2 regions of the Sedimentibacter sp. genome follow, and region 1 is predicted to be linked to the other one. Evidence: a T-box and tRNA genes for the amino acid it is inferred to sense, from the RefSeq annotation. Region 1 holds a T-box; the other holds one or more tRNA genes.
The links. A T-box is a leader RNA that pairs with one kind of tRNA and senses whether it is charged. The one in region 1 lies ahead of AAGU76_RS13050 (valine--tRNA ligase), so its partner is inferred to be a tRNA-Val.
Positions count from the first base shown of each region.

Region 2: it encodes a tRNA-Val, which carries the amino acid that the T-box ahead of AAGU76_RS13050 (valine--tRNA ligase) is inferred to sense. The anticodon was not compared.

Region 1 is NZ_JBCFAS010000003.1:256,313-268,913, forward strand. It holds gene AAGU76_RS13030 (NAD(P)-binding domain-containing protein) at 1-746, shown strand, start outside; gene AAGU76_RS13035 (ABC transporter ATP-binding protein) at 806-1,609, opposite strand; gene AAGU76_RS13040 (iron ABC transporter permease) at 1,610-2,632, opposite strand; gene AAGU76_RS13045 (ABC transporter substrate-binding protein) at 2,629-3,600, opposite strand; cobalamin riboswitch at 3,773-3,958, opposite strand; T-box leader at 4,080-4,284, shown strand; gene AAGU76_RS13050 (valine--tRNA ligase) at 4,452-7,106, shown strand; gene AAGU76_RS13055 (alpha-hydroxy-acid oxidizing protein) at 7,177-8,193, shown strand; gene AAGU76_RS13060 (sigma-70 family RNA polymerase sigma factor) at 8,321-8,872, shown strand; gene AAGU76_RS13065 (DUF4179 domain-containing protein) at 8,886-10,319, shown strand; gene AAGU76_RS13070 (SulP family inorganic anion transporter) at 10,453-12,099, shown strand; gene AAGU76_RS13075 (hypothetical protein) at 12,247-12,399, opposite strand.
Region 2 is NZ_JBCFAS010000004.1:29,305-47,210, forward strand. It holds gene AAGU76_RS15040 (MATE family efflux transporter) at 1-504, opposite strand, end outside; gene AAGU76_RS15045 (argininosuccinate synthase) at 746-1,996, opposite strand; T-box leader at 2,261-2,469, opposite strand; tRNA gene AAGU76_RS15050 (tRNA-Val) at 2,823-2,895, opposite strand; gene AAGU76_RS15055 (ABC transporter ATP-binding protein) at 3,087-4,868, shown strand; gene AAGU76_RS15060 (ABC transporter ATP-binding protein) at 4,871-6,682, shown strand; gene AAGU76_RS15065 (putative quinol monooxygenase) at 6,704-6,988, shown strand; gene AAGU76_RS15070 (PH domain-containing protein) at 7,057-7,431, opposite strand; gene AAGU76_RS15075 (spore coat associated protein CotJA) at 7,647-7,850, shown strand; gene AAGU76_RS15080 (spore coat protein CotJB) at 7,853-8,128, shown strand; gene AAGU76_RS15085 (manganese catalase family protein) at 8,158-8,730, shown strand; gene AAGU76_RS15090 (AzlD domain-containing protein) at 8,927-9,238, opposite strand; gene AAGU76_RS15095 (AzlC family ABC transporter permease) at 9,231-9,920, opposite strand; gene AAGU76_RS15100 (AraC family transcriptional regulator) at 10,168-10,989, shown strand; gene AAGU76_RS15105 (DUF2000 domain-containing protein) at 11,029-11,451, shown strand; gene AAGU76_RS15110 (NifB/NifX family molybdenum-iron cluster-binding protein) at 11,527-11,883, opposite strand; gene AAGU76_RS15115 (ATP-binding protein) at 11,926-12,792, opposite strand; gene AAGU76_RS15120 (ATP-binding protein) at 12,770-13,624, opposite strand; gene AAGU76_RS15125 (NifB/NifX family molybdenum-iron cluster-binding protein) at 13,621-13,992, opposite strand; gene AAGU76_RS15130 (DUF5320 domain-containing protein) at 14,002-14,223, opposite strand; gene AAGU76_RS15135 (glutamate synthase-related protein) at 14,383-15,933, opposite strand; gene AAGU76_RS15140 (M3 family oligoendopeptidase) at 16,268-17,906, shown strand, end outside.

The DNA of each region.
Region 1 (12,601 bases):
ACATAACCGTTGCAAACCGTTCGCCGGAAAAACTTGACAGCCTTGAAAAGAAATATCCTGCACTCAATGTATTCAGGAACAATATAGAGCTTGCAAAGAAGTGCGACAACATAATGATATGTGTTGAACCGTTGAACCTTCCGAAGGTGCTGAAGGAAATACAACCGCACCTGAACGAAAATAAGCACATTATGATTTCAACGTCCATGGTTGCCATGAAGGACATTGAAAGATTCCATTCAGGCAGTGTTACAATCTTCATGCCGACGCTGATTTCAATGGTGGACGGCGGCATTACCATCGCTTGTCACAATGGTCGTGTTAATGAAGCCGAAAAGGAATTTTTTGAAAGCCTTATGGGAAACTTCAGCGAGGTGAAGGTAATGGGCGAGGAAGACATTAATCTGAGCCAGAACATGACTGCCAGCTTCCCCGGATTCTTTGCAGAGATAATGCTTGAATTTGTGAAGGCTGCTTCAAAGAGAAGCAAAAGCGTCACAGACGAGGAACTTGAGCACATGCTTCTTGTTTCGCTGCTGGGTGCTTCAAGGCTTCTTTTGGAAAAGAACATGAGCTTTGAGGAAACCATCAGCAGGGTTTCAACAAAGGGAGGAATCACATATGAGGGAGTGAAGGTTTTCGAAAAAATGCTGCCTGAAGTGTTTGATGCGGCGCTGGAAGCTTCAACAGGGAGATACAAGGTAATAACAGAGCTTGCTTCAAAGGAAGCTGCGGAGCTGATGTAATAAATTGATCCCTTAGAAACTTGAATATAAAAAAGGGCAGTGTACTGCCCTTTATGTTTCTATTTGATTTTGCGAAGTCGTGTCCTGTAGGGTCCGTTATCAACTGCTTCCCACTGCTTCAGGGATTCTATCATGTAGCCTGCTACGTCCATTTCGTACACGTCGCTTAACAGTCTGGATGAAATCACATCCTTTGTTTTGCCGTAGGCTGCAATTTTTCCTTTATCCATCAGCAGCACATTGTCAGCCATTTTCATGGCGAGGTTAAGGTCGTGGAACACCCCTATAACCGTGTGGTTCTTCTCCCTGGACCAGTCCTTCAAAAAATCCACCAGCTCCGCCTGATGTTTCAGGTCAAGGTGGTTTGTGGGCTCGTCAAGAAGGATTATCTGAGGGTCCTGAGCCAGCGTTCTTGCCAGGTAAACTCTCTGCAGCTGGCCGCCTGACAGGGTGTTTATCTGCTTGTTCTTCAGGTTGTAGAGTCCAACAGCTTTCAGGCAGGAGTCTGCGTACTCCCTGTCCCTGGCTGTGGGTTCCTTGAACGTCCTTCCTTTCATGTGAAGATACCTTCCAAGCAGAACCGTCTCGTACACGGTGTAGGAAAAATATATGGTTGAAATCTGGCTCATTACCGCAATCTTTTCGGCAACTTCCGTCCTTTTCATGTCTGAGATGTTCACGCCGTCTATTTCGATCGTTCCCATGTGAGGTATCAGTCCGGATATGGTCTTTATGAGCGTTGTCTTTCCGCAGCCGTTAGGTCCCAGTATGCAGAGGTTTTCACCCTCCATGACGTCGATGGATATGTCTGATATGACATCTGCTCCGTTGTATCCGGCGGAAACATTTTTTAAGGTAAGCATTTAAGGCTCCTTTCTCTTGGAAAAATACACATATGCAAAGAACGGCGCTCCAACAATAGCCGTTATGGCACCAACCGGAAGCTCTGAAGGTGATATGATTGTCCTGGCTGCCAGATCGCACAGAACCATGAAGGCACCGCCGAACAGCATGGACATGGGTATCACTATCCTGTGGGAAGAACCGAAAACCTTCCTGACCACGTGGGGAGCTATGAGGTCTATGAAGCCTATCACTCCTACAAAGGAAATGGCGCTTCCTGTCAGGGCTGCCGACAGCCCCAGCAGAAGCCATTTTACCTTCTGGACATCCACACCCATGGTGAAGGCCTGCTCCTCGCCGAATGTCATTATGTCCAGTTCCTTTGCGTAGCTGCCTATGACCAGCACGCCGGCAACCACGATTGGAAACAGCACTGCAGCGTTGGACCAGTCCTTCAGGGCGAAGCTACCCATCTGCCAGAACGTAAGCTGCTCAAGATGCTCCTTCGCCATGGAAGTCAGCAAGGTGAGAATGGCATTCACAAACAGGGAGAACACCATTCCTACAAGTATGATCGTGTTGTTTTCAAGATTTCTGTCCATTTTGGACGCAAACTTCACAGCAGAGAAAACAGTCAGAAGACCAAAAGTGAGGCCTACCAAAGGAAGCGTGAAAGGTCCAATCAGCGGTATTGAAAATCCCGTGACTATGACAAAGGCAGCTCCCAATGACGCTCCGGAAGAAACTCCCAGTGTATAGGACGATGCCAGAGGGTTTTTAAGAACCGACTGCATTACAGTGCCGCTTACAGCCAAGGCCCCTCCCACAAGAAATGCCAGAATTGTTCTGGGCAGCCTCAGGTTCCACACAATTGAAACCGAAACTGATTTAACATCCGAGCTAAGGGGATATGAGAAGAGCTTGTTGGCCGCTATATTTATTATATGGCTTCCGGGAACATAAATGCTTCCCAGTCCTATGCCCATCATCACTACTATTATGCAGATTACGACGGATATGATAACCTTTATTCTTGTGCTCATTTCACATAAACTTCAGGATATACGGCTTCAGCAATCTCTTGCAGTGCCTTAACCACATTGTGGTTTGAAAGTGAACTTGATGTGTTGTCAATATAAAATACCTGGTTGTTCTTGACAGCTTCCATGCTGTCCCAGCCGGCTCTTGACTTTATTTCTTCCGTGGGGTTTTCCACATAACTTACATTTGTCAGTATCACGTCCGGATTTGCTGCTAAAACGGATTCGTCCGATACTGAAATCCATTTTTCCTGGTCCTTAAAAACATTTTCTGCACCGATTATTTCAATCATCTCATTGAGGAACACACCGCTGCCGAAGCTGTAAAGGTTGGGCATTGCGGCTATTTCAAAGTATATGGTCTTCTTTTCCTTCACATTGGCCGAAAGTTTTTTGATTTCATCAATCTTCACCTTCATTCCTTCGACAAGCTCCTGCCCTTTTTCCTTTGCATGAAGGGAATTTGCCAGGAACATTATGTCTTCATATATGCCATCCATGCTGCTGCTTGAAGGAATGTAAGCCATGCATATGCCAAGATCCTTAACCGGCTTGAAGGGGTCGTTTCCGTCTTTCTTGCTCATGCCTGAAGCAATTATCAGGTCAGGTTCAAGAGCAACAAGCTGCTCCACGTCCGGAGTCATCATGTCAAAGTAGGGTATGCCTTCCGGGAGACCTTCAATATCTCTTGAATATTTGTCGGTTGCTATAATCTTGTCTCCAAGACCCAGGGCAACGATTATCTCGGTGTTTGATGGAGACATGGAAATTATCTTTTCCACATTTTCAGGTATTTCTATCTTGTTTCCGGCTCTGTCTTCTGTGGGAAGCTCCGCCTTCTGCTGTGTTTCCTGCGCTGGTTCCTTTGAAGCGCTCTGAACCGGTTTTTCCTGCGGCATGTACTTGGAACATGCGGTTGCTGATGCCATGATAACCAACATTACCACGGCTGCTGCTAATTTCTTTTTCATATATTACCTCCGATGTATTTTAAACATCCCTGCAAATACGAATCGATTAGTCTGACTGTCTGAACAATAAAAAAACGTTTCGGATTGCCGAAACGTAATTACCACAGACTTATGAGTCCAACTGTTACTGTAAGCTATCGCCCTTCTTCCTGGAATGCATAGCATTTGCGGTATTTACGCAAATAATACTGGCAGGTTTTCCGACTCAGAGGTCATAGCTGTTTTTTACCTTCCCGGAAAATCCAGTGGTTGCTAAAAGCATAAAAAACCGCTCTCTCATTACGGCAGCAGGACTGTTTGGGATTCAAACCCAATTCCCTATTATTGCCAAAGGCGCACCAATATCGAAAGATGTTTAATTGCCTCAAGTATATTATAAAATATTATGATTGTCAATTGATTATGTAAATCCGCGTACAAATTGCTCAAATAGTTATTGACAAATAAACATTATTTTAATATTATGGTAAGTAATTAAATATGATGCTGTGATGAAGAGGAGTAGGCTCATAAACTTTCCAGAGAGTGAAACCCGCCGGTTGAAAGGTTTCATAAGTACATGTGTGCCGAAGGTAGCTTTGGAGCATTTAATCCGAACTAAAGTAGGATTAAACGGTTATTCCGTTATACAATTAAGAGCCGTAATGGAAATTAGGTGGTACCGCGGGTTTTCTCGTCCTTTTGTGAGGAGAACACCCGCTTTTTGTATGCCCGACAGCGGCAGGTCAACCGCAATGAGTTCCCGGCTTATGCGAGCGCAGCGAGCTGATAAATTGGTGAACGAAACTGCGAAGCTATGCAATACTGAAACAAAAATTTGAATCTATATTATGATGAAAGGAATATATATTATGACAACAAACATACCCAGCAAGTACAATCCAAAAGAATTTGAAGACAAGATTTATGATATTTGGATGGAAGAAAACTGCTTTAAGGCAGAAGTGAACAAGGACAAAAAACCCTTCACCATAGTGATGCCTCCTCCGAACATAACAGGACAGCTTCACATGGGGCATGCTCTTGACATGACTCTGCAGGATGTACTCACAAGATGGAAAAGGATGCAGGGCTATGAAGCCTTGTGGCTTCCGGGCTCCGACCACGCCAGCATAGCTACGGAGGTTAAGGTAGTTGAAAGGCTCAAGAAGGAAGAAGGAAAATCCAAGGAAGATATCGGCAGGGAAGAATTCTTAAAACGTGCATGGCAGTGGAAGGAAGAATACGGCGGAAGAATCGTAAAGCAGGTTAAGAAGCTGGGCAATTCATGCGACTGGTCAAGAGAAAGATTCACCATGGATGAAGGCTGCAACGAAGCCGTAGTTGAATTTTTCATAAAGCTTTATGAAAAGGGACTGATTTACAGAGGAAACAGGATAATTAACTGGTGCCCCGACTGCCAGACTACACTGTCAGACGCAGAGGTTGAGCACGAGGACATACCGGGCAAGTACTACTATGTAAAATACCCATACGTTGAAAATCCTGATGAGTACTTCGTTGTCGCAACCACAAGGCCTGAGACAATATTCGGAGACGTGGCCATAGCCGCCCATCCGGAAGATGAAAGATACAAGCACCTCATAGGAAAGAAAGTAATTGTTCCTCTGGTTGGAAGAGAAATTCCCATAATCGGAGATGAGTACCCAGACATGGAAAAAGGAACAGGTGCATTGAAAATAACTCCATGCCACGACCCCAATGACTTTGAGATAGGACTTCGCCACAACCTGGAACAGATAAACTGCATGAACGAAGACGGAACAATGAACGAGCAGGCCGGCAAGTACAACGGCATGGACCGTTTCTCGTGTAGGAAGGCTTTTGTAAAGGAACTTGAAGACAACGGCTTCATGGTTAAAACAGAAAACACAGATCACAACGTAGGAACATGCTATAGATGCCACAACATAGTTGAACCAAGGGTTTCTGACCAGTGGTTCGTTAAGATGAAGCCTCTGGCTGAACCGGCTCTCAAGGCAGGGGAGGATAAGGAAGTTCAATTTGTTCCAGAGCGCTTCACCAAGATATACACACACTGGCTGGAAAACATCAGAGACTGGTGCATTTCAAGACAGCTGTGGTGGGGACACAGAATTCCCGCATACTACTGCCAGGAATGCGGCGAGATAATGGTTCAAAAGGATGCTCCTCACAAATGTTCTAAATGCTGCAGCTCAAACATAAAGCAGGATGAGGATGTTCTTGACACATGGTTCTCATCGGGATTGTGGCCTTTCTCCACCTTGGGATGGCCTAATCAGACTGAAGACTTCAAGTACTTCTATCCTACAGACGTATTGGTAACAGGCTACGACATAATATTCTTCTGGGTTGTTCGCATGGTTTTCTCCGCACTTGAGATGACTGACAAATCTCCTTTCAAGCACGTGTTCATTCACGGTCTTGTTAGGGATGCCGAGGGAAGAAAGATGAGCAAGTCCCTGGGAAACGGCATAGATCCCCTTGAGGTTGTAGACCAGTTCGGGGCAGACGCACTGAGATTCATGCTCATGACAGGCATATCACCGGGAAATGATACGAGATTTAACAACGACAGGCTGGAGTCAAGCCGTAACTTTGCCAACAAGCTTTGGAACGCATCAAGGTTCGTTCTCATGAACATTGAAGGCGAACTGATGGATGCAGAAACAGCTTCCGCCAACTACAAGACGGAAGACAAGTGGATAATCTCTAGAATGAACAAGGCAGCAAAGGAAGTTACCGACAATCTTGACAAGTTCGAGCTTGGTCTTGCGGCGCAAAGGGTTTATGACTTCATCTGGAACGAATACTGCGACTGGTACATTGAAATAGTTAAACCGAGATTGTACGGAGAAGAAGGAACAGACAAGGATACTGCAAGATTTGTTCTCATTAAGGTTTTAAAAGACATGCTGAAGCTGCTGCATCCGTTCATGCCGTTCATAACTGAAGAAATATGGTCGTTCCTGCCGGGCACGGATTCAAGGCTTGTGAAAGCCGACTGGCCTAAATACTCTGATTCCGAAAACTTCGAGAAGGATGAATCAAACATGGAATTCTTGATGGAAGCCGTAAGAAGCATCCGTAACACGAGGGCTGAGATGAACGTTGCTCCTTCCAGGAAGGCGAGAGCAATATTTGTTCCTTCAAAGGATGAAGCAAGGGAGTTCATAGAAGCAGGCAGCAAGTACTTTGCCACACTGGCCAACATTACGGAAGTTAAGATTGTTCATGACAAGACGCAGATAGGCGAGGACACTGCTTCCTCGGTTATAGAAGGTACAGAAATATATCTGCCGCTGGCTGACCTCATAGATTTCGAGAAGGAAATAGATAGGCTTGAAAAAGAGAAGTCAAGGCTGCAAGGGGAGCTAGACAGAGTTAACAACAAGCTTGGAAACGAAAAATTCATGAGCAAGGCTCCCGAGAACGTTGTTGCCGAGGAAAGGGAAAAGCTTGAGAAATATCGTGACATGATGGATAAGGTTGTTGAAAGGCTAGAGCATCTGAAGTCAAGATAACGGTTGAAAAATTTCAGCTTAGCTAATAAAATATTATTATAAAAGCAAATTATAGTAAAGGGAGAACAACATGACTTATCAGGAATTACTGGAAAACGCAAGAAGAAAAATGGCTCCTAACTGCAGGGTATGCAAGGAGTGCAACGGGATTGTATGCAAGGGTGAAATACCGGGCACCGGCGGAAAGGGGAACGGAAGAGCGTTCATAGATTCAGTGGAATATCTGTCTAAAATAAAGATCAAGCTGGATGTAATCTACAAGAATGAAGGCCAGGACACTTCTCTTAGCATATTTGGCAAGACATTCAAGTATCCGTTTTTTGCGGCTCCCATCGGAGGTATGAATTTAAACTACAACGGCGCCATAACAGAATCCGAGTATGTGGATGCGGTTGTGAACGGAACTCTGGAAGCAGGAAGCGCAGCCTTCACGGGAGACGGCGCCAATGACAGTATTTTTCTGGATACCATTCCTTACATCAGGGGAGCAGAAGGTGCTGCGGTTCCTACAATCAAGCCCTGGAAAAACGACAAGGTAATTGAAAAGATCAGGCTGCTTGAAGAAGCAGGCGCCATGGCATTCGCCATGGACATAGATTCTGCAGGGCTCATTAACCTGGCCCTGGCAGGCAAGCCTGTATCGGCAAAAAGCGTTGAAGAACTTTCGGAGCTGGCATCATCAACAAAGGTACCGTTTATCGTAAAAGGCGTCATGACTGCTGAAGGTGCAAAAAAGGCGCTGGAAGCAGGAGCGTACGGAATAGTTGTTTCTTCCCATGGAGGAAGAGTTCTGCAGGATGCTGCAGCCCCATGTTCAATGCTTCCGGAAATAAGGGAAGCTGTGGGAGATAAACTGAAAATTTTTGTTGACGGAGGCATACGCTCGGGAGCAGACGTGTTCAAGGCTATAGCACTTGGTGCTGATGCCGTTCTCATAGGAAGACCGTACGTCATAGCAGCTTTCGGAGGCGGAAGTGAAGGGGTAGCCCTTTACACGGAAAAAATCGGTGCAGAGCTTCGAGACGTAATGATAATGTCAGGCTGCAAGGATTTAAAGGACATAACAATTGACAAAATAATAATGTAAGCTGAGACGGCTGTTTAACCACAGCCGTTTTTATTTTTGAGTTTTTTTATGTTTTTATAGTATAATGTGAGTGAAATCCGTTTAAATTGTGAATATGCATATGAAGGAGCTAATGAGGGAGGGCATCATGAATGATGAAAATTTAATAAATCTTTTAAAGAAAAATCCTTCCAAGGGACTTTCCTGTGCCATAGATGAATATGGGGGCCTTGTAAAGACCGTGGTAGTGAGAATCATCGGATACGAGAACCGCCAGGATGCAGAGGAATGCATATCGGATGTATTTGTGGAGCTATGGAAGTCCATCGATAATTATGACAGCAGCAAGGGCGTGCTTAAAAACTACATCATATCCATAGCCAGGTTTGTAAGCATAAACAAGCTCAACAGAAAAATGAACAAGAGAGAACTCATTCCTCTGGAGGAAAATGATATTCAGCTGGAATTTGACATGGATGACCATGTTGCAGGTACCATTAACAGAAAAATAATCAAGGATACAATTTACAGTCTGCCGCAGCCGGACAAGGACATATTCATCAGGCGGTACTACCTTTATGAGGCGGTGAAGGACATCGCCCTATCTATGGGGGTCAGTGCCAAGGCGGTGGAAAACAAGCTTTACAGGGGAAAGGAAAGGCTTAAGGCAGCCCTTGTTGAAAACGGCATAAACATATAGAAAGGATGACGCCATGAAAAAAATAGATGAATTGCTGGACAGCTTCAGCCTGGAAAATGAAGACATGGTTTTTCAGGAGGAGGAAATGTCCCGGGAAGAAGCAAAAAGGATTAAAAAGATGACCCTGCAGAAGCTGAACAGGAAAAAACCTGCAAGCAGAAGGTTCATACTGCCGCTTGCTGCAGCAATGGTAATGCTGTTATCCTTTGCAGCCGTTTTTGCGCAGGGAGGACTTTCAGCCGCATACCACAGACTGTTCGGTGAAAATATCAGGTATGTCAATGATATGGGAACCGAAATTCAGGAGAGTTCAACCTCGAACGGCATTACGCTTAACGTGGCAAACATGGTTGGTGACGAAAATTCATTTTACATCATATTTGAGCTTATAAAGGAAGACGGCACCAGCTTCAAAAAGGCTGATTACATTGATTTTGAACATCTTAATCTGGACTTTGGCGGTTCCGGCGGCTATACCTGGTATAAGATTGAGGATTCCGATCCCGATGACAACAAGGCAACTTTTGTGCTGATCGGCAACACCGAAAAAAAGGCAGCCGGAAAAAAACTTGCGCTCACAGCAGAAAATTTTACTGAATATTCTATTGAAGAACCTGAAAATAAATTTGACCTGTACGGCTTTCTGGCTGAAAACACGGACTATCAGGACCAGGAACTCATAATAAATGAAAACAAGCCGTACATTCCCGTGGATGAAAACATGCCGGAGGATGAAAAGCAAAAGGCACAGCACATAAATGACATTACGCCTGAAAAGGTTCTGCCCTTTATCGGTCTTAACATCCCAGCCGCAGAAGGGACAGGCGGCGTATCAATAGACAATGCCGGATTTGCAGAAAAAAATCTGTGCCTTAGAATTGTAAGGCAGGAATATGGTGATTCAAGTCTTGGGAACATATACTTCGAAAGCAAATCAAACGCTGATGAAAAACTGTACTCTTCGCTGGTACTGACAGAGCGTCGCGGCGGGACTGATTACGACTACTACATTTTTGAAATAAAGGATATGGAAGAACTTAAAAACTATGAATTCAAATATGATATGGTCAACAAAACCAACACAGTAAATGGTCATTGGGAAGTTCAATTCAGAGCAAACTATAAAAATACCACCGTTACTGTTCCTGTAAACAGGAGTGTTATTTTGGACGGCAGAAAGTACACGGTGGATAACATCAAGATATCGCCCCTGTCTCTGACGGTAAAAATGTACAACAGCATCCTTTCCGGCAACGAAAGAGGCGGCAGGCTGAACGACTCTGTTGAGGTGATAATGGAAGACGGATCAAAAGCTGAAATCTCAAGCATGGGAACAAGCACAAATCCTCTGACTTCAACAATAAACATGATATTTTTAAAGCCACTGGATACCACAAAAATCCAGAAGGTCAAAATAGGGGAAATGGAAATAAAAATGCAACAATAATTAATATAAATGAAAAACCGCGGAAACGTTTTCGCAAAACGTTGGAAATTCAGCGGTTTTTTTGTTGCGTTTATTGGAAGAAAGTGATAATATTCATCTGGTATTATATAATTACAATTATATGGAGAGAGAAATGTTAAAACAATATTTTCAGGATCTTAGGCTGGAGTTTGCGGGTTACAACGGCAAAAAACTGTCACAGGACGTAATGGCAGGGCTTACGGTAACTGCAGTTGCTCTTCCGCTGGCACTGGCATTCGGTGTAAGCTCAGGCGCAGGAGCCGCATCGGGAATAATGTCTGCAATACTTGCAGGGATTGTGATGGGTGGATTTGCCGGAGCATCATACCAGGTATCAGGTCCAACAGGCACAATGATTGCCATACTGGCAACCGTCTTTGCAGGCTACGGACCTCAGGGCCTGTTTGTGACTGGTTTTCTGTCAGGAGTGCTTCTGATCATGGCTGCTGTTTTTCACTTCGGAAAGCTTGTGACATTCATACCCGGACCGGTCATCACAGGTTTTACGTCAGGAATAGCAGCAATAATCGCACTGGGACAGCTGGACAACTTCTTTGGTACAACTTCAGCCGGAGCAGACATCATAGAAAAGATCATGTCTTACGGAGAACTGGGATTTTCACCTAACTTCTACGCGGTTTTCATAGGGCTTATGGTAATTGCCATTATGGTTTTCTGGCCCAAGAAATGGAATGCTAGGTTTCCGTCATCGCTGGCGGGACTTATCATAGCACTGGCTGTAAACTGGGTTTTGAATTTTCCTGTTAAGCTTGTGGGTGAAATTCCAAACACCATATTTCTGGAGCAAAGGCTCAGTCTCGGGACTGTGCCCCTTGGTACGGCATTTAAGCTGTTGAGTCCGGCTATGAGCGTAGCCATACTGTGCATGATTGAGAGCCTTCTTTGCGGTGCGTCAGCAGGCAAGGTGAAGAACGAGCCCTTGAATGCAGACAGAGAATTGATGGCTCAGGGGCTTGGGAACATCATAATTCCGTTTTTCGGCGGTATACCTGCCTCTGCAGTGCTTGCGAGAACCAGCGTAGGCCTTAAGTCCGGAGGACAGACACGAATGGTTTCTCTTGTACAGTCTTTGGGGCTGATGCTGTCCATGCTGTTTCTGGGCAGGTTCATTTCGAGAATCCCAATGGCTGCACTGGCGGGAGTGCTCATGGTAACGGCCTGGAGAATGAATGAGTGGAATGAGATAAAGTACATATTTGAAAAGAAATTCGGGACTGCCATTTTGGAGTTCACAATAACCATGGCTGCAACCGTCATGTTCGATCTGACAATTGCAATCCTTATAGGAGTGTTCCTGGGCATCATGATATTTGTGCTGAAGAACAGCGAATTGAAGATTGACGTGAGTCCGGTGGATTTGAAGAGAATCAAAGGCCATGAGGTTTCATCGGATTATGTGAACACGAAAATAGTATATCTTACCGGGCCCTTGTTCTTTATAACCAGAGATAAGCTTGAGCAGCTCACTGTTCACGGAATAGATACGGAAAACATGATAATATCCATGAGGGCCGCCACCAGCATTGACGAGTCTGCAGTGGGAGTGTTCAAGGAAGTTGTTGGGAAGCTGAAAAGCAGCGGCACGCTTGTCATATTCTGCGGGGTTCAGGACAATGTGAAGGAAATGTTCGACCGTTCGGGACTCACAGAAATAATAGGCGAAGAGTGCTTCTTCTGGGACGCCATCGAGTCTTTGAGATACCTTAACATAATTCAAACTGAAGAGATAGCCATATAGTGAAATTCCGGGAAACCGGAATTTTTATTTCGCGTTTTGGTAAAGACATTGACATTTGGCGAAGCTGCGGACAATTTTTTGCATAATAAAAGCGGCCATCATCTCAGCTGCCGCTTTTATCTATAGTTTTCAATTGTAAGAATCATATTAATCTTCTTCCTGCTTCAATCCTCTTTCATGTAGTTCGCATTCTTTTTGTGTGCACTTGCTGTCTACGTTGTAGATGCATGTAATGGTTCCGCATTTATTAAAATTGATTTTTGCAACGACGTCTCTTATATCTTTCACTTGTATACCCATATTAAAACCTCCTAGATTTGATTTGATAACTCATTATAACATCTAAAATGCAACTTGTAAATATAAAAATGCAAAAAAATATAAAAAAGTTTGAAAAAAAGCAGTTAGCCTGCGTTAAAATGCAATTTAAAAACCACATCGTTCAGAAAATGCAGGCTGCTTTGCAAAAATCACCGGAAGGGCATTCTTAAAAATGCAAGAC
Region 2 (17,906 bases), on a different contig from region 1:
TCCTGTGTTCATGTTGTAACCTATGGCACCAAGAAGCCCCGCAAAAATTATCATCATGTACTGCTTAGCCATGGGCAGCGTATCTGCAGGCGTGTTGATAAGATTAAGAATAGGTTCGCACAGGAAAAGACCCAATATTGATATGGGAATTGCACCCAATATCATGGCCGTGTAAATTGTCTGACAGGTTTTTTTCACATTTTCTATATCACCGGCTCCTACGTACTGAGCTATGAGTATTGTTGCCCCTATGCCCAGTCCTATGAACAAGGATGCCATCATGAATATTAACGGAAATCCTGTTCCTACTGCAGCCAGAGCAATTTTTCCCACATAATTGCCGACCACAATGCTGTCAACCATGTTGTAAAGCTGCTGAAACACGTTGCCGACCAGCATCGGAAAGGCAAATACAAGTATGAGTCTGACCGGATTCCCTTCGGTCATGGCATTTATCTGCTTGTTGCCGCTGTTGCTGTTATTGTCCTTATTTTTTAATTCCACCCAATCACCTCCGTTAAAGCCAGTATAGTATACCATACATTAATATAAATACAAAATGTAATTTTTTATTTTCTCTTAGATGAAAAAAAGAGAGGTATCTTCCGGCAGGGCTAAGTGGGCTAGACTTTCCAAGCCGAAAGAAGATCTCTCTATTGCAATGGCTTATTTAATTTCCTGAACTTTTAGTTCAGATAAAGGTTGTACCGTCTACAGCATAGCTTCGTAAACTAATTGTTCGAGACTATTCTTTGAATGTGTAAACAACTTCTGTTGATGATTTCTTGTTGTTCATTTCATTCAGAGCCTGAATCTTGTACGGCAGGCTGTACAAGTGAATGAATCCTGTTGCATCCTTCTGGTCGTAAAGATCTCCCGTGCTGAAAGATGAAATTGATTCGTTGTACAAAGCATACTTGGAAGTCATTCCTGCAAACTTGATGGTTCCTTTGTACAGTTTCAGCTTAACTGTTCCTGTAACATTTTTCTGAGTTGAGTCAACGAATGCATCAAATGCGTCCTTAAGTCCGCTGAACCACATTGCATTGTACACAAGCTCTGCATACTTGCTGCTTATCATTTCCTTGAAATGAGCAGTTTCCTTTTCCAGAACGAAGCTTTCAAGGTACTTGTGAGCTTCTAATAGAAGGGTTCCTCCCGGTGTTTCATATATTCCTCTTGACTTCATACCAACAAGTCTGTTTTCAAGAAGGTCTATGACTCCTATGCCGTGTTTGCCTCCTATTTTGTTGAGTGCTCCTAGCATTTCCTCGCCGCTGAGCTTTTCGCCGTTGAGCTTCACAGGAATTCCTTTTTTGAATTCTATTTCAATGTACTCAGCCTCATCCGGAGCCTTTTCCACGGTGTTTGTCATTATGAGCAGCTCGTCAAAATCAGGTTCGTTAGCTGGATTTTCAAGCATTCCGCCTTCATGGCTGATGTGGAGAATATTCTGGTCACGTGAATAAATTCTTTTCTTAGATATACCGTTAAGGTCTATGTTTTTAGATTCAGCATAGTCAATTGCATCTTCTCTTGAAGATATATCCCATATACGCCATGGAGCAATTATCTTGATGAACGGATCCAAAGAAGCTATGGCAGTTTCAATACGAACCTGGTCGTTTCCTTTTCCTGTGCAGCCGTGAGCTATATACTTGGCTCCTTCCTTGTGTGCAACTTCAACAAGTTTTTTTGCAATCAATGGTCTTGCGTAAGCCGTACCCAGCAGATACTTGCCTTCATAAACCGCATTTGCCTTCAGTCCCTTGTAAACATACTCTTCAACAAACTCATTTACTACATTTTCAATATAGACCTTGCTTGCCCCCGAAGACAAGGCTTTGTTTTTAACGAACTCCATGTCGTCTTCCTGGCCAACATTCACGCAGCATGCTATGATTTCAAAATTATCGTAATTTTCTTTTAACCATGGGATTATTATTGATGTGTCCAATCCGCCTGAATATGCCAATACTACTTTTTCTTTTTCCATCTCTTCCATCCTCCAGATTTTGATATAAGATTAAAAATTTACTTTCCGTATAATTATTCATTAGTTATATTGATTGATTGGATTAGAAAGGGTAAAAGCTTCTCGGAAAAACAGGGTTAAACCCTGGGCATAGCGCAGTTTCGTTCACCAATTTATCAGCTCCCTACGGTCGCATAAATTGGGAACTCATTGCGTTTGACCTACCGCTGTTTTTCTCTCCCTGCGGTCGGAAAAACAGGGTTAGGGCATAAAAAAAACTGCTGATAAAGAGGCGGTTTGTGTCCGCGGTACCACTCTTTTTTAGGCAGCTGCTTTACTCTTTCATCATAACGGTATTTAACCGGATTCTCATACTGTTATTTCCGAGAATCTTTTCATGGACTCTTTTCAACTAAATTTCACTGCCGGACTCACACTCTGTTCCGACTCGCTGAAGCTCAAGTTTAATCTACTCTTCCAATCATCAAATTATACATAATTAATCATTTTTATACGATTATAGTCTATGCCCTTAACTTTGTCAACTCTTTTTTATAAAATTTTTTCAAATTTTATTATATTTATTCGAAGTTGAACTAAACAAAGGCGGAACTACTCCGTTTTTAACGAAAAGCAACTGTAATATTTATCCCGTTCGATCATAGACACCAAACGCAGCCTGTCACTCTGACCACATCAGGAATCACATTGTTGTTTATGGATTCTTCCTGATTTCCTTCAGATGACATATGCTCGCACTATAAACAACAAGAGGATGCCTTTTCGGCATCCTCCAAATTCCTTGAATTACTGTAACTTCCTTCTCCCTAAAAAAGGGCATAAAAAATGGGAACTATAGGGCTCGAACCTATGACCCCCTGCTTGTAAGGCAGATGCTCTCCCAACTGAGCTAAGCTCCCGTGACTGTTTATTATGTTACCACAACTTCAAACAATTGTCAATTGCGTTTATAAAAATTTCCTCAATATTTTTATCGCTGTCAATAAATCTTCAGCATCGATAATTCTTCATGCACAACCGAAATAATGCTGGGAATTATTTTTAAAAATAGTATAATGTAGTTATGTCATTTTACTTTCAGGAGAAAAAAATGAAATCAGAGTCACCGCAAAAGCCCTCAAGCTTCATAGGAAGCAGTTATATACAGTTTTTCTTGAAAAAATATCTTATAAACTACATACTGGGAATCATGGCACTGCTGGTCGTTGACTACGTGCAGACCAGGGTTCCAATCATAGTAGGAAACATCATAGACCGAATCGAGCTGGGTAAAATGGATACCGTCTATGTACAATCTTCAATCGTTAAGCTCTTTGCCATTGCAGGAACCATTTACGTAGGAAGGATTTTGTGGAGATACTTCATATTCGGAACATCAAGAAGCATCGAACGCGACATGAGAAACGACATGTTCAGCCATCTTGAACAGCTGTCAGCCGTCTTTTACCACCAGCACGGCACAGGCGAAATAATGGCGTACATGACAAACGACCTGGAAGCTGTGCGTATGGCCCTGGGTCCCGGTATTCTGACGCTGTGCGACGTGATTGCCCTGGGATCCATAACCGTATTCAACATGGTTACTGAAATAGATCCTCTGCTGACAGTCGCAGCTGTCATTCCTCTTCTTCTCATTGCCGTGTCAGTACGTTTCATGGGAAGGGAGCTGCAAAGCCGCTTCACCAAAAAGCAGGAAGCCTTTGCGCAGCTTTCAAACTTTGTGCAGGAAAGTCTGTCAGGCATAAAGGTAATCAAATCCTTCGTGCAGGAGGACAAGTCCAACTCATCCTTCGAAAAACAGAACAAAGACGCATTCAAAAAGAACATTGACTTAAGCGTAATTCAGACGCTGATGCATCCGTTCATGCAGATGATTTCAGGTGCTGCGCTGGCTGTAGCCATAGGTTACGGCGGCTACATAACAATAAAGGGTAGAATAACACTGGGAGAGTTCTCGGCATTCATACAATACCTGGGCATGCTGGTTTGGCCAATGATGGCCACGGGCATGACCATCAACCTGTTCAATACGGGAGCCGCTTCACTGGAAAGAGTGGAAAAAATACTGAAAGAGCCAGTGGAAATCAAGGACTCGGAAAACAGGTCCGTTGAAAGCCTTACAGGAAGCATACAGGTGAAAAATTTAAGCTACAGATACCCGGGAACGGACAAATATGTGCTCAGGGACATTGATTTTTCTGTAGAGAAGGGACAAACTCTTGGAATCATAGGAAGGACCGGCAGCGGCAAGACAACGCTGGTAAACCTGATGCTTCGCATTTTCGAACCCGACAAAAACACCATATACATCGGAGGCTTTCGCATCTCAGACATACCCCTTAAGGTTCTCAGGAAAACCATCGGCTACGTGCCCCAGGACAATTTTCTTTTCTCCGACACCATAGCCAACAACATAGATTTCGGCTTACGAAGCGGTCAAATGGACAAAATAGAACAGGCTGCCAGGGATGCTGTGATCCACGACAACATTGCGGAATTTAAAAACGGCTACGATACACTGGTTGGAGAAAAGGGTGTATCTGTTTCCGGAGGCCAGAAACAGCGCATATCCATCGCCCGTGCTCTAATAAAGGATCCGGAAATATTGATACTGGACGATTCTGTATCAGCCGTTGACACCGACACTGAGGAAAAAATACTCAATACACTTGAAGAAAGGCGTAAAGGCAAGACAAACATAATAATCGCCCACAGGATTTCAACCATTCAAAACGCCGACATCATTATCGTGCTTGACGAAGGAAGGATTGTTGAAAAGGGTACACACCAGCAGCTGATCCAACAGGATGGTCTGTACTGCTCCATTTATGAAAAGCAGCTTCTTGAAAAAATGCTGGAGGAACAGGAGTAGCCATGAAATACGATGATGATGGAAAAAAGAAAAAAATAAACAAGAACATTGCAAAGAGGCTTCTGAAATATGCTAAACCGTACATGTGGCAGTTTGCTCTTGCAATACTCATAATTTTCGCCATAGTTGCCGTGGAGCTGTACCAGCCTGTTCTCATAGGAGACGCGGTGGACAAATTCCTGGCCCGCTACACAGCTAAAACCGCACCTGCCGTTGATGCAGGAGTCACGACACAAGCAGACATTAACGGAGTCATAAAAATCAGTCTCGTGTACCTGTCAACAGTGGCGCTGGTTTTTGTGCTAAGTTATGCACAGGCCATGATACTTGCACGAGCAGGTCAAAAAATAATCTACAACATCAGAATGGAAGTATTCAGGCACCTTAATACGCTGTCCATAAGCTTCTTCAACTCAAACCCCCTAGGCAAACTTGTGACAAGGGTTACGAATGACACAGAGGCATTAAATGAAATGTACACCAGCGTCATTGTGAACATACTGAAAAGCTGCTTTGTCCTGGTGGGTGTAATCATCACGATGATCACTTACAACAGCAGACTTTCACTGATGACATTCACGGTCATACCTTTCATTGCCCTGTTCACCTTTGCATTTGAAGGTGCTTCAAAAAAGATTTACAGGGAAATACGAAGCAAAATTTCAGCTCTTAACTCATTCATATCAGAACATGTTTCCGGAATGAAAATAGTACAGATATTCGCAGTTGAAAATGAAATATTCGACAAGTTCAAGACAGAAAATGAAAAGCTGCGAAAAGAAAACATAAAGCAGCTGTTTGCTTTCAGCATATACAACCCCACAAACTACCTCATGAACATCACGGCAGTTTCAATTCTTCTGTGGTTCGGCGGAAGGATGGTACTGGAAGGCACAGTGTCCATAGGAACCATAGTTGTCTTCCAAAGGTACATAAGCAAATTCTTCGAACCCATACAGGAGTTGGCTGAACAGCTTAACATAGTTCAGTCGGCAATGGCAGCTTCAGAAAGGATATTCGGCCTTCTGGACGAGGAGCCCGAAGTCAAGGATGATGAAGATGCGGTTGAAATGGACAGTTTCAAGGGAAGCATTGAGTTTAGGAATGTCTGGTTTTCCTACAAGGAAGACGAATGGATACTCAGGGATGTGTCCTTCAAGGTAAATCCCGGAGAAAGCGTGGCCTTCGTTGGAGCTACCGGAGCAGGAAAAACCACGATCCAAAATCTCATCTGCCGTTACTACGATATTCAAAAGGGAGACATATTCATTGACGGAATAAACATCAAAAAAATCAAGATATCAAGCCTCAGAAGAAACATCGGTCAGATGCTTCAGGACGTGTTCCTGTTCTTCGGAGACATAAAAAGCAACATAAGGCTTCAAAACCCAGACATCACAGACGAAGAAATCACAGAAGCTTCTAAATATGTAAACGCCCACAACTTCATATCAGCCTTGCCCGGAGGATATGACGAGCATGTCATTGAAAACGGCGCTGCATTCTCCGCCGGTCAGAGACAGCTCATCTCATTTGCCAGAACACTGGCTTTCAAGCCGGACATACTGATACTTGACGAAGCCACAGCAAACATAGACACAGAAACAGAAGTACTGATTCAGGATGCACTGAAGAAACTCATGAAAGGAAGGACGACACTTATAGTGGCCCACAGGCTGTCAACTGTACAGAACTCCAGCAAGATAATAGTCCTTCACAAGGGTGAAATCAGGGAGGAAGGAACCCATCAGGAACTTCTGGCTGAAAAGGGCATTTATTACAAGTTATACAAGCTCCAGTACGAGCATGCATAAAATATAAATCAGGAGGTCAACATGATTAAAGTCGTAGCAAAGGGAATTTATTTGGAAGGAAAGGCTGATGAAGCAATCACCATGTATGATGAGCTGGTGAAGAAGACAAGAGAGGAAAAGGGATGCATTTCATACAGTCTGTTCAGAGATGTAAACAATCCGGACATCCTCACTATGATTGAGGAATGGGAAAGCGTCGAAGACCTTGAAGCTCACAAGATATCCGAGCACTTCACAAGAATAGTGCCCAAGATAGGGGCTTTGAGAAAGAGCGCCGAACTGAACGTGTACAAAATGGTGTATTAAAAATACGCATTAAAAAATCGGCATTTGATGCCGATTTTTTTCTGTTTATATGTACAATTTCTTCCTTATCAGCACACATGCTCGGCCAATTCTGCCTGAACCTGGTAAATGTTAAGCGTCCTGTTGAAGTGCTTCTCTATGGGCTGTGAAGAGCCTGAAACCCATATTTTCAACTCTGCATCCAGATCAAAATGGCCGGCAGTCTCCACGCTGAACTGTGTGATTTTGCTGTATGGTATCGAATGATATTCAATCTTTTTTCCCGTCATACCCTGGACATCTATCAAAATCAGCCTTCTGTTCGTAAAAATAAACATGTCTCTGATCAGTTTGTATGCCTTATCAATATTTTCATTGGCCGCCAACAAATGACCATATTCCTTCTGTGCCTCCACAGCGCTGTATTCGGACGCATTGCCCAGCATTCCATCAAAAATTCCCATCTTTCTCCTCCATCTAAACTAGTTGACTTAATTATAAAGGCATACCATTAATTTATCAATCAAAATCAAACCTCTCACAAAATTTTGCCATATAAAATTTTTGCCATATATAAAATTATATATCCATTTTATTGAAACAAGTCACTTAATGTCGGTGAATGAATAATATGAATATAACTATCGAGATTCAGGTAGCACAAATATATGAGAAAGGAATGAAAATTTTGAATAGACAAGATTACGACACCTATGTGCCAATGGTGCCATATATGCCCGAAAATCCCAGAGTAGGGTACGGTTATGTGCCTTACCAGATAAACCCGCGATACTTTAACAACTTAACAGAAGCTTTTGTTCAGGGAACCTTGTATCCTGATTTGGTAACTCCATATTTAGAATATGTTCATGAAGAGGTGTAGATATGATGAGATATGACAGACAAAACCTAATGACCCATCAGCAGCTATCAATGCTGACCGATATTCAAAAGCTGCACTTCGCAGTAACTGACCTGGCTCTTTTCCTGGATACCCATCCCAATGATCCTGTTGCTCTTTACAGACACCACACATATGCTTCGCAGCTCAGGCAGTATCGGGATGCCTATGAAGCACAGTACGGCCCCCTGTGCAACATGAATCCCGAAATGAGTGACACATGGCGTTATATAAACAGCCCCTGGCCATGGGAAATGTAAAAAATTAATCTAGAAAGGATGATAAGTCTATGTTCATGTATGATAAAAAATTACAATACCCTGTAAGGGTTTCCAACAAAGACGTCAGGATGGCCAAGGCTGTTTTAAACCAGTATGGCGGCGCAGACGGTGAAGCAAGCGCCAGCATGAATTACCTGACCCAAAGATTCAGCATGCCCCTGAACGAAACAAAAGGCATTCTAACGGATATAGGAACTGAAGAACTTGGGCACATGGAAATGGTGGCTACATTGTTTAAAAAACTGCTTGAAGGCGCTACAAGAGAGGAACTCATTGCAGCCGGCATGGGTGGATACTTTGCAAACCATGAAACATGCCCATTCCTGCTTGATTCTGACGGCGTTCCATGGGAAGCAAAATACACTCAGGCAAAGGGGGATCCTATAGCTGATTTGTACAACGACATGGCAGCAGAGCAAAAAGCAAGAGCAACATATGAAAACCTGATTCTCTTAACAGACGACCCGCTGGTTAAAGACACGCTGAGGTGGCTGAGAGAACGAGAAATAGTCCACTTCCAGAGATTCGGCGAAGGTCTGAGACTTGTGGAGGAATACACAGCAAGCAAGAGATATTTCTGAAATAAATATTTAATATATCACACAACACCTTACAGGTTGTCAGACTATTGACAGAACACGCTTATGTTACTCTGAGCGCTAGCGAAGGCTCTCATCATGTTCAAGTGATGAGATTCTTCGGACTGCGTCCTCAGAATGACACGTTCAAATGTTACTTTGTCATCAACTGACATCACCTTATCGGTGTTGTGTATTTCTATATCATCATGTAAACTAAAACATCAGAGATTATTGCTCCTATCACAACCAGCATGATAGGCATCCTTAGGAGGCTTAATACTACTGCAACAAAGGCACCCACCAGTCCAATTGCCATGTTTCCTTCATCTGCCGACAACACTCCTGGAAAAATCAGCGCTGCCATTGCCGTATAAGGAATCAGGCTCAGAAATTTTTCCATTTTTTTATTGAATCTTATCTTTTCAACCAACACGGCGGGCAGCATTCGAGGCAAGTATGTTACAATTCCCATTCCAAAAATTAAAATCAATATCCTCACTTTATGCACCCCTTTCCTCTTCCTCATCCTTTACAATGAACATCCCTATGACTGCGCCTGTTAATATGGAAAATATAAGTGCGGTGCTGGACGTAAAAAACATGCCGAAAATACTGTTAATAATTCCTGTAACAATCACGACTGCTAATAACTGCATGTTCTTTCTAATGTTTGGTATCAATATGGCTATAAACGAAGCAAAAAATGCTATTCCAAAGCTTTTAGATATGGTGTCAGGTAAAACACTCATTGCGATGCAGCCGATGGTTGTGGAGACAATCCATGAAATACCCAGAACCACATTGATTCCAAATAAAAATATGTCGTCATCCTCCCCTTCCTCACTCATGGAAAACAAGGCAAAAGATTCATCACACAACACATAAGCTAATGCCATCTTTTTCAGAAGACCTTTTTCCTTTAATCTGTTCATGACATATGTGCTCATTATCAGATGTCTGAGGTTAATTAAAAAAGTTGCAAATATGATTGCAGGAACTGATGCTCCCTGAACAAGCATGCCAATGGACATAATCTGGCTTGCCCCGGCAAACACTATGATTGACATCAATATTGCCTGCCATGATTCCAAGCCTCCCTGCCTTGCTATAATGCCAAAAGAAATTCCAACCGGTATGACTCCCATACATATGGGCAACGCGGTTTTAACTCCGGAAATAAATCGTTTCATTGCAAGTTCCCCTTTATCTTAAATAAATCTATTTTACTATACAAAATTTTTCAATGCAATTTATATTTATCCGTTCTGTGATATAATAAGTACTACCTAGCCCTTTTAAGTTTGATGGCAAAGTATTTTTCAAACGTTTAATTCTGAAGGCGAAGTCTGAACGATAAAATTATCAACAGAAAGTCAATATCATACAAGAGTTGTAAATACAGTTGTGATATTCTGATGTTAAAGAAAGGAGAAAAGTATGATACTTGAAGAACGTACAGTATGCTATGACAGGGACCTGGAAATTGAAGCCTACCGCTTCAAGGGAATCATGCAGAAATTTCCCAACCACTTTCACGAGCATTATGTGATTGGATACATTGAAAGCGGCAGAAGGTTTTTGTCATGCAAAAACAAGACATACAGCATTGAAGCAGGGGATCTGGTGCTGTTTAATCCCATGGACAACCACACCTGCGAGCAACTTGATGATATGGCACTGGATTACAGGTGCATCAATGTAAAAACAGATATCATGAAAAAAGCAGCTTTTGAAGTCACAGGCAACGAATACCTGCCGTGTTTCACGCAGCCTGTGGTTCAGAAAAGCGAACTGACCGGACTGTTGTGTGATCTGCATAAATCTATAATGGAAGAACAGCCAGGTTTTAAGAAAGAAGAAACATTCCTGTTTTTGATTGAACAGATCATTGAGGAGTATACAAAACCTTTTGTTCAGCATGCCAATTCGGAGGTCAGAGAGGAAATCCAATCCGTATGCAGGTATATAGACGATCATTATCCGGAACGCATAACTCTGGATGACTTGAGCTGTCTGAGCAAAATGAACAAGTACTCCCTGCTCAGGTCTTTTACAAGGCACATGGGAATAACTCCTTACCGCTACCTTGAAACAGTAAGAATAAACAAGGCCAAGGAGCTTCTGGAAAGCGGAGTCGAACCGGTTGATACTGCCATGCAGACCGGTTTTGCAGACCAAAGCCACTTCACCAACTTCTTCAAGGAATTCATAGGACTGACTCCAAAACAATATCAAAATATTTTCAACCGTGATGAATGACGTTCATGTTGATTTTAAGACGAAAAGAGGATTTTAGAATTGGAAAATAAAGATTTGAAATGCGTAATGGTTGTGGATGAAGCTTTGCCCATTGGCATAATAACCAACACTGCTGCGATAATGGGCATAACTTTGGGAAAGCACATACCTGATGCTGTTGGCTCAAACGTAACTGACAAGACAGGAAATTCTCATATGGGAATCATAGAGTTCCCTGTGCCCATTTTGAAAGGAAACAACACACTTTTAAAGGAGCTCCGAAAAAAGCTGTACCAGCCTGAATTTTCAGATTTGACAGTGGTGGACTTCTCGGATGTTGCTCAAAGCTGCAATACTTACGATGATTTCATAAACAAGATATCAGGCATACCTGAAGGTGAACTTCAGTATTTCGGCGTGGCAGTATGCGGCAGGAAAAAACTTGTGAACAAGCTTACAGGAAGTATGCCTTTGCTGAGATGAACATGCCAAAATGCAACATGGCAGGCTAATAATAGCCTGCCACGATCTTCCATACTTGGTTTAGGAAAGTTATATCTAATTGCCACATTCATCATGATGCTGATGCTCGTGACAAACAGACCCAGTTGATTTAAGTGTTCCTGACAGATATTGTTCTGCGGAAGCTTTTGCATCTCCTCTTGCACCGGTAACCACTTCTATGCCTTTTTCATTAAATATATCTATAGCTCCGCCGCCCATTCCGCCTGATATTATAACATTTACTCCCATATCATTTAAGAAGTTTGGTAAAAACCCAGGTTTATGTCCGGGATTTGCTACAACATTGCTTTTCACTATCTTATTACAATCACTTTCAAAAATACAGAAACCTTCACAATGCCCAAAATGTTCAGTTACCATTCCTTTTTCACTTGCTACTGCTATTTTCATTTTACATTCTCCTTTATTATTCAAAACTTTTCCCAAACTTTCCTAATCATATAAAATTTTCATGGTTTTTTCAAATACATCCTTTGCGGCATTTCCCGAAGGACAATTCATGTCAGCAATACTTTGACCATTGTTGATAGCTTTTACAGCGCTAGGGTCAAACGGAATTCTTCCCGCAAACGGTATGCTGTTATTTTTGCAAAACGACTCGATTTTTTCTGTATTCTCAATGTTTGTATCATACTTATTCACGCAGACTGCAATTTTTGCGTGAAACTTATTTGCAGTATTTATTATGCGTTCCATATCGCTGATACCTGATATTGACGGTTCTGCAACTATTAAAACCATATTTGCACCGCTTATTGAGGCAATCACAGGACATCCTATTCCGGGAGATCCGTCTATGATTGCAAGCTGAGCATCTTCAGCAGTCCTAAGCTGCTTTTTGACCTCGGTTACAAGCATTCCTGATGTGCCGCTTCCCATTTTAAGCTCTGCTGTTGAGAACGTTTTATCGCCTACATAAAGCATAAGTTTTCCGGCAACATTGGGATTCAAGTTCACTGCATCCACAGGGCAAAATTCTTCACATACACCGCATCCCTCGCATGCATAAGGGTCTATTTCATATTTGTTTTTTAAGCTGTCACATTTGATGGCATCAAATCGGCAATTTTTGAGACATGTACCGCACTGTATGCATAGATCCTGATTTATCTCAGCCTTCGGCAACCCATAGTAATCAGATATCTTTGGCACTGCCTTGTTGTTCATTACTAGGTGCAGGTTTGGAGCATCAACATCACAGTCAGCGTAGGCGCGAACATCTGTTAACTTGATAAAAGCACTGGCAACAGTTGTTTTCCCTGTTCCTCCCTTGCCGCTAAGAATTAACAGTTGTTTCATTGCTAACCTCCTCCATGACAGAACAAAGCAGTGATGCAAAAAGATTTCTGTACTTTTCTGTTGACCACGCGGAAATCAACGCGCTGGAATTGATTTTGCCAAGTTCATTGTCAAATGGTATTTTGCCCAATATTTTAATATTTCTGTCAAGACAGTACTTTACAGCAGGATTTTCTCCGTCAAGACACTTGTTCAGCACAGCACCAAAGGGTTTGTTAAATAGCTTTACCAGATTGTAAACCATGTTGAAATTGTGCACGCCAAACAGTGTGGGTTCTGCCACCAATATGCAGTAATCCGCATCCTTGATGCTTTCCATGACAATGCACGCACTGCCTGGAGGGCAATCAATAAACGTCAACTCATTTTCTTCAGTGCTGCCTAAAAGTTCTTTTATTATGGGTATTCCCGAAGCTTCACCTGTATTTAATATGCCTGTAGCTACCTTGACATGTTGTGAAACACCTTTTTGAACATTACCTATAGTCTTTTCAACTTCGTTTATGGCTTTTTCAGAACACAAAAGTGAACATCCGCCGCATGAATGGCAAACCTCGTCAAAAACGATAACTTTTTTATTAATGTATGCCATAGCGTTAAACTTGCAAAATTCCATGCATTTACGGCATCCGCTGCACTTTTTATCATCAACTTTTGGAATTTTTATTGTTATTTCTTTTGTTTCAATGTCATGAGGTTTAAAAAATAAATGTCCGTTTGGTTCTTCCACATCGCAGTCTAAATATGTTGATTTTTCAGCTGCTGCAGCCAGATTAACCGATACAAGGGTCTTGCCTGTTCCTCCCTTACCGCTTAACACAGCTATTTTCATTTTTCTCCTCCATGACTGTGAAATCCTTCATGGAATTCATCAAGCAAGTTAAGCTTTTCTGCAAAATATTCATTAATATTGTGTTTTAATGTACCTTCCACAGCTTTATATACCAAGACTTCCGCATTTCTCAGCACTTTTTCGGCATTTTCGCCGCAGCGGGGAGTGATAAGAACCTGGGTTCCATTGTCAGCTATGACTTGTGCAGCTCTTATTCCTGCTCCTCCCTGACTTACGACAGCACTGTTATCTAAAAAAGTTGTTTCCTTTGTTATTGAGTTATAGAGAAGAAAATACGGCGCCCTGCCAAATGATTGGTAAACCTGGGCACTCATGTTTTTATCTTCAGCTGGAATAGCTATTCTCATAACTGCCTCCTATTCGTATATTGTTTTCCCGGAATCATCCGTCATGTTGTCCAGTTCCTTGCTGACTGCATCCATCTGAACCTTCAGGTATTCCATCTGTTCTTCAAGAATCTCCCTTCGGTTTCTGAAATTGTATCCATAAGCAGCAAAGCACCTGCCGCGACCTCTGCCAAGTCCTCTTCCTGTACTGGATCCCATACCCATAGGACCTGTTCCGTTTCTTCCTGACATTTTGTTACCTCCTTTTTATTGACATATGTCATTTATATTTTTATTATATATCTTTATTGACATATGTCAATAATTATTTCATTTCTTTTTCTTCAATAAAAAATGCTTAATGAAAACAAATGATTGTCATTAAGCATTTTTAATTATATGGACTGTGGATTAAAGATTCTTTAATTCCCTTACCAAAATATCATCGTATGTGTCAAGCCCTGAAATTTGCGCTGCCAGCTCAGTCATGGGGACTATGTCGCTTCTGTCTATGCATTCCAGTTTGAACTTTCTGTTCAGTGCCATCAGCTGCCTGATTCCGGCAGAAACTCTGTTGATGTAGGAATAAACTCCTACTGCTCCTGCTGATATATGTTCCGCATTTTCATAATAAAGCTTAAGCTCCCTGATATCAGCAAATATTTCCTTCTTGGTGCTTCCAAAGCGCCTGTATTCTTTTGGTATGTTTTCGGAATCGATCAGTTCTTCGACTTTTTTTCCGGCCATTGCCGCTGCCATAGCTGCCCTTCCCACTGCCACAAAGTTTACATGTGGGGCGCCCAGAGCTAATCCCTTGAATATCTGATCCTCCGTTGCAAATCCGCCGGCTATGGCAATCTGCGGAAGACTGCAGCTTTTTTCCTTCAGCTTTTTAAGTATGTCGTGAAGCATGCTTTCCAGATATACAGTCGGGATACCCCATTCATTCATCATCTTTACCGGGCTGTTTCCTGTGCCTCCTCCGGCTCCATCAAATGTTATGAGGTCGACACCTGCCTCGGAAGCAATCTTTATTATGCGAACCAGATCCCTTGGGTCAAACGGACCTGTTTTAAAGCACACATGTTCCGCTCCCAGTTTTCTAAGTTGTGACACACGGTTGATCAGCAGCTCCTCATTCCACACAGGAAGCTTTCCCACTTTTTCAAATACGGGGCCCTTACCGTTTCTGTAGTTTTCGGCAACCTGTGGATCAGTTGGATCAGGAAAAACAAGGTACCCCATATTTTTAAACTTAACAGCGTCATCTATATTTTTGACCCTGCCCATTCCCTGTATACCCTTGGCTGCCTGTCCGAACTTGAGCTCTACAGACTTAAGGCCCAGTTTTGTTATGGCATAATCAAGCACACCAAGGTTCTCATCATCGTAATTGGCTTGAAGGATTATGTCTCCGCATCCTCTGTAGTACTGCCTGAAAGAATCTACCATTTCCTCGATCAAGGGCGACGAAGTTACTTTTCCGTTTTCAAGAACCAAATTCTTATCCTTAGCCACAACGTCTTCACCGATAACGACCAATACTCCGGCTAAGGCTGCACCTGCATAGTAATCCTTCCAGTTAAGTTTTGCCATGGCCGGCAGAATTATGGGTGCATTCATTTTAACCTTGTTTTCAATTCCAAATTCCATATGTATGTCTACATTTGGAAATGATGCAATTTCAGCATCCTCAATACAGCCTGATGATCCGAACACCCTCCCGTTAATGTTGAAGTGCGAAAAGTCAAGCGGATATTTCTTTTCTGAAGCAAATTGATTGACATCTGCTTCAAAGGGATAAATTGCCTCGGAACCCCTGATGGCCGATAAACCTATTTCACATGGACCATAGCAGTTGGATGTGCAGGCAGCGCACATGCCCGAAAACGGGGATGAATCTTCAGGCGTTCTGATTCTGGTATTGGTAACGGAACTTCCCAGCAAAGGACTGTAAGACATAAATACCTCCATTTTATAGACAAAGTCTAAGATATCAGTTGAGTTTATACTCAAAGGACTTATAAAACGTTTTCAGCAACATCATCATGCGACCCAATATTCAGGACCTTTATTATTGACATATGGTGTTAATTTGATTTTATTCCCTTTTGTGTCATATGTCAATAATTAAATGTACAGAATAGCATACAACAAATTTCATGCAGTTTCATTGTTTCTGATACAGGAATTGTCAGCATTTTAATGAAAAATATATTAATGTTTACAAAAATTATGTATTTTATAATATTCCTGTGGTAATATATATTTGTAAATATATGCCAGGAGGGGTCATATGAAATTTAAGGATTATGAATATGTAAGACCGGACGCGGAAGAAGTAAGAGCACAATATAAAGCATTGATAGAAAAATTCAACAATTCCGACAGCGCAGACCAGCAGTATGAAATAATAAATGAAATCAACACATTGTCAAAAAACATCGACACAATGTTCAACCTGGTGGCCATAAGGCATTCCATAAATACACAGGATGAATTCTACGACAAGGAAAACGAGTATATGGATGAGTCTTCCCCAATATTTCAAGGACTTACGGTTGATTACTACAAGGCTCTTGCCGGTTCAAGGTTCGTTGATGAGCTGAAGAAAAGAATACCTCCTCAGTACTTCACAATGGCTGAGCTCTCAGTAAGATCCTTTTCTGATGAGGTTATAGCCGACCTGCAGGAAGAAAACAAGCTTCAGAGCGAATACGACAAACTCATTTCCTCTGCAAAGATTGAACATGACGGCAAGGTTCTTAACCTGTCGCAGATGCAGCCGTACATGCAGTCACAAGACAGAAAGGCAAGAAAGGAAGCATATGAAAAGTACAGCGGATTCTTCAGGGATAACATAGAGAAGTTCGACGACATCTATGACAGAATGGTTAAGGTCAGAAACAAGATTGCCGTGAAGCTGGGATACAAAAACTTTGTGGAACTGGGCTACATAAGACTCCACCGTTCCGAATACAGCTCAAGGGACATTGAAGGCTACAGGAACCAGGTATTGAAGTACATCGTACCTCTGTCTGTTGAGCTTAGAAAACGCCAGGCAAAAAGGCTTGGAATTGAAGATTTCAAATACTATGACAAGGATCTGGATTTTACCACAGGAAATGCAAAACCAAAGGGAGACAAGGACTGGATGATTGAAAAGGCTCAAAAGATGTATTCTGAGCTTTCTGGCGAAACCAAAGAGTTCTTCAACTTCATGGTTGAAAAAGACCTGTTTGACCTGGAGACAAAGCCCAACAAGCAGTCGGGAGGTTACTGCACGTTCATTCAGAACTTCAAGTCTCCGTTTATATTTTCAAACTTCAACGGAACATCAGACGACGTGGACACCCTGACTCACGAGGCAGGTCATGCGTTCCAGGTTTACGAAAGCAGGAACATAGAGTTTCCGGAACTTATATTCCCTACATTGGAGGCCTGCGAAATACACTCCATGAGCATGGAATTCATAACATGGCCATGGATGAACCTGTTCTTTGAAGAAAACGAACTTAAGTACAAGTTCTCACATCTGGCCAGTGCCATGCTTTTCATACCGTACGGCGTGACGGTTGACGAGTTCCAGCACAGGGTTTATGAAAATCCTGACATGACTCCGTCTGAAAGAAGAGCTGTGTGGAGAGAAACCGAGAAAAAGTACCTGCCCTGGATTGACTACGATGACAACAGCTTCTATGAAGAAGGGGGCTACTGGTTCAGACAGGGACACATATTCGGTGATCCGTTTTATTACATTGACTACACTCTGGCTCAGGTTTGCGCGTTTCAGTACTGGATAAAATTCACCCAGGGAGACAGAAAAAAAGCGTGGGAAGATTACCTGCATCTTTGCAGGGTTGGAGGAAGCAAACCGTTTTTAGAGCTTCTCAAGGAAGGAAATCTAAACAGCCCCTTTGAGGACTTAACCATAG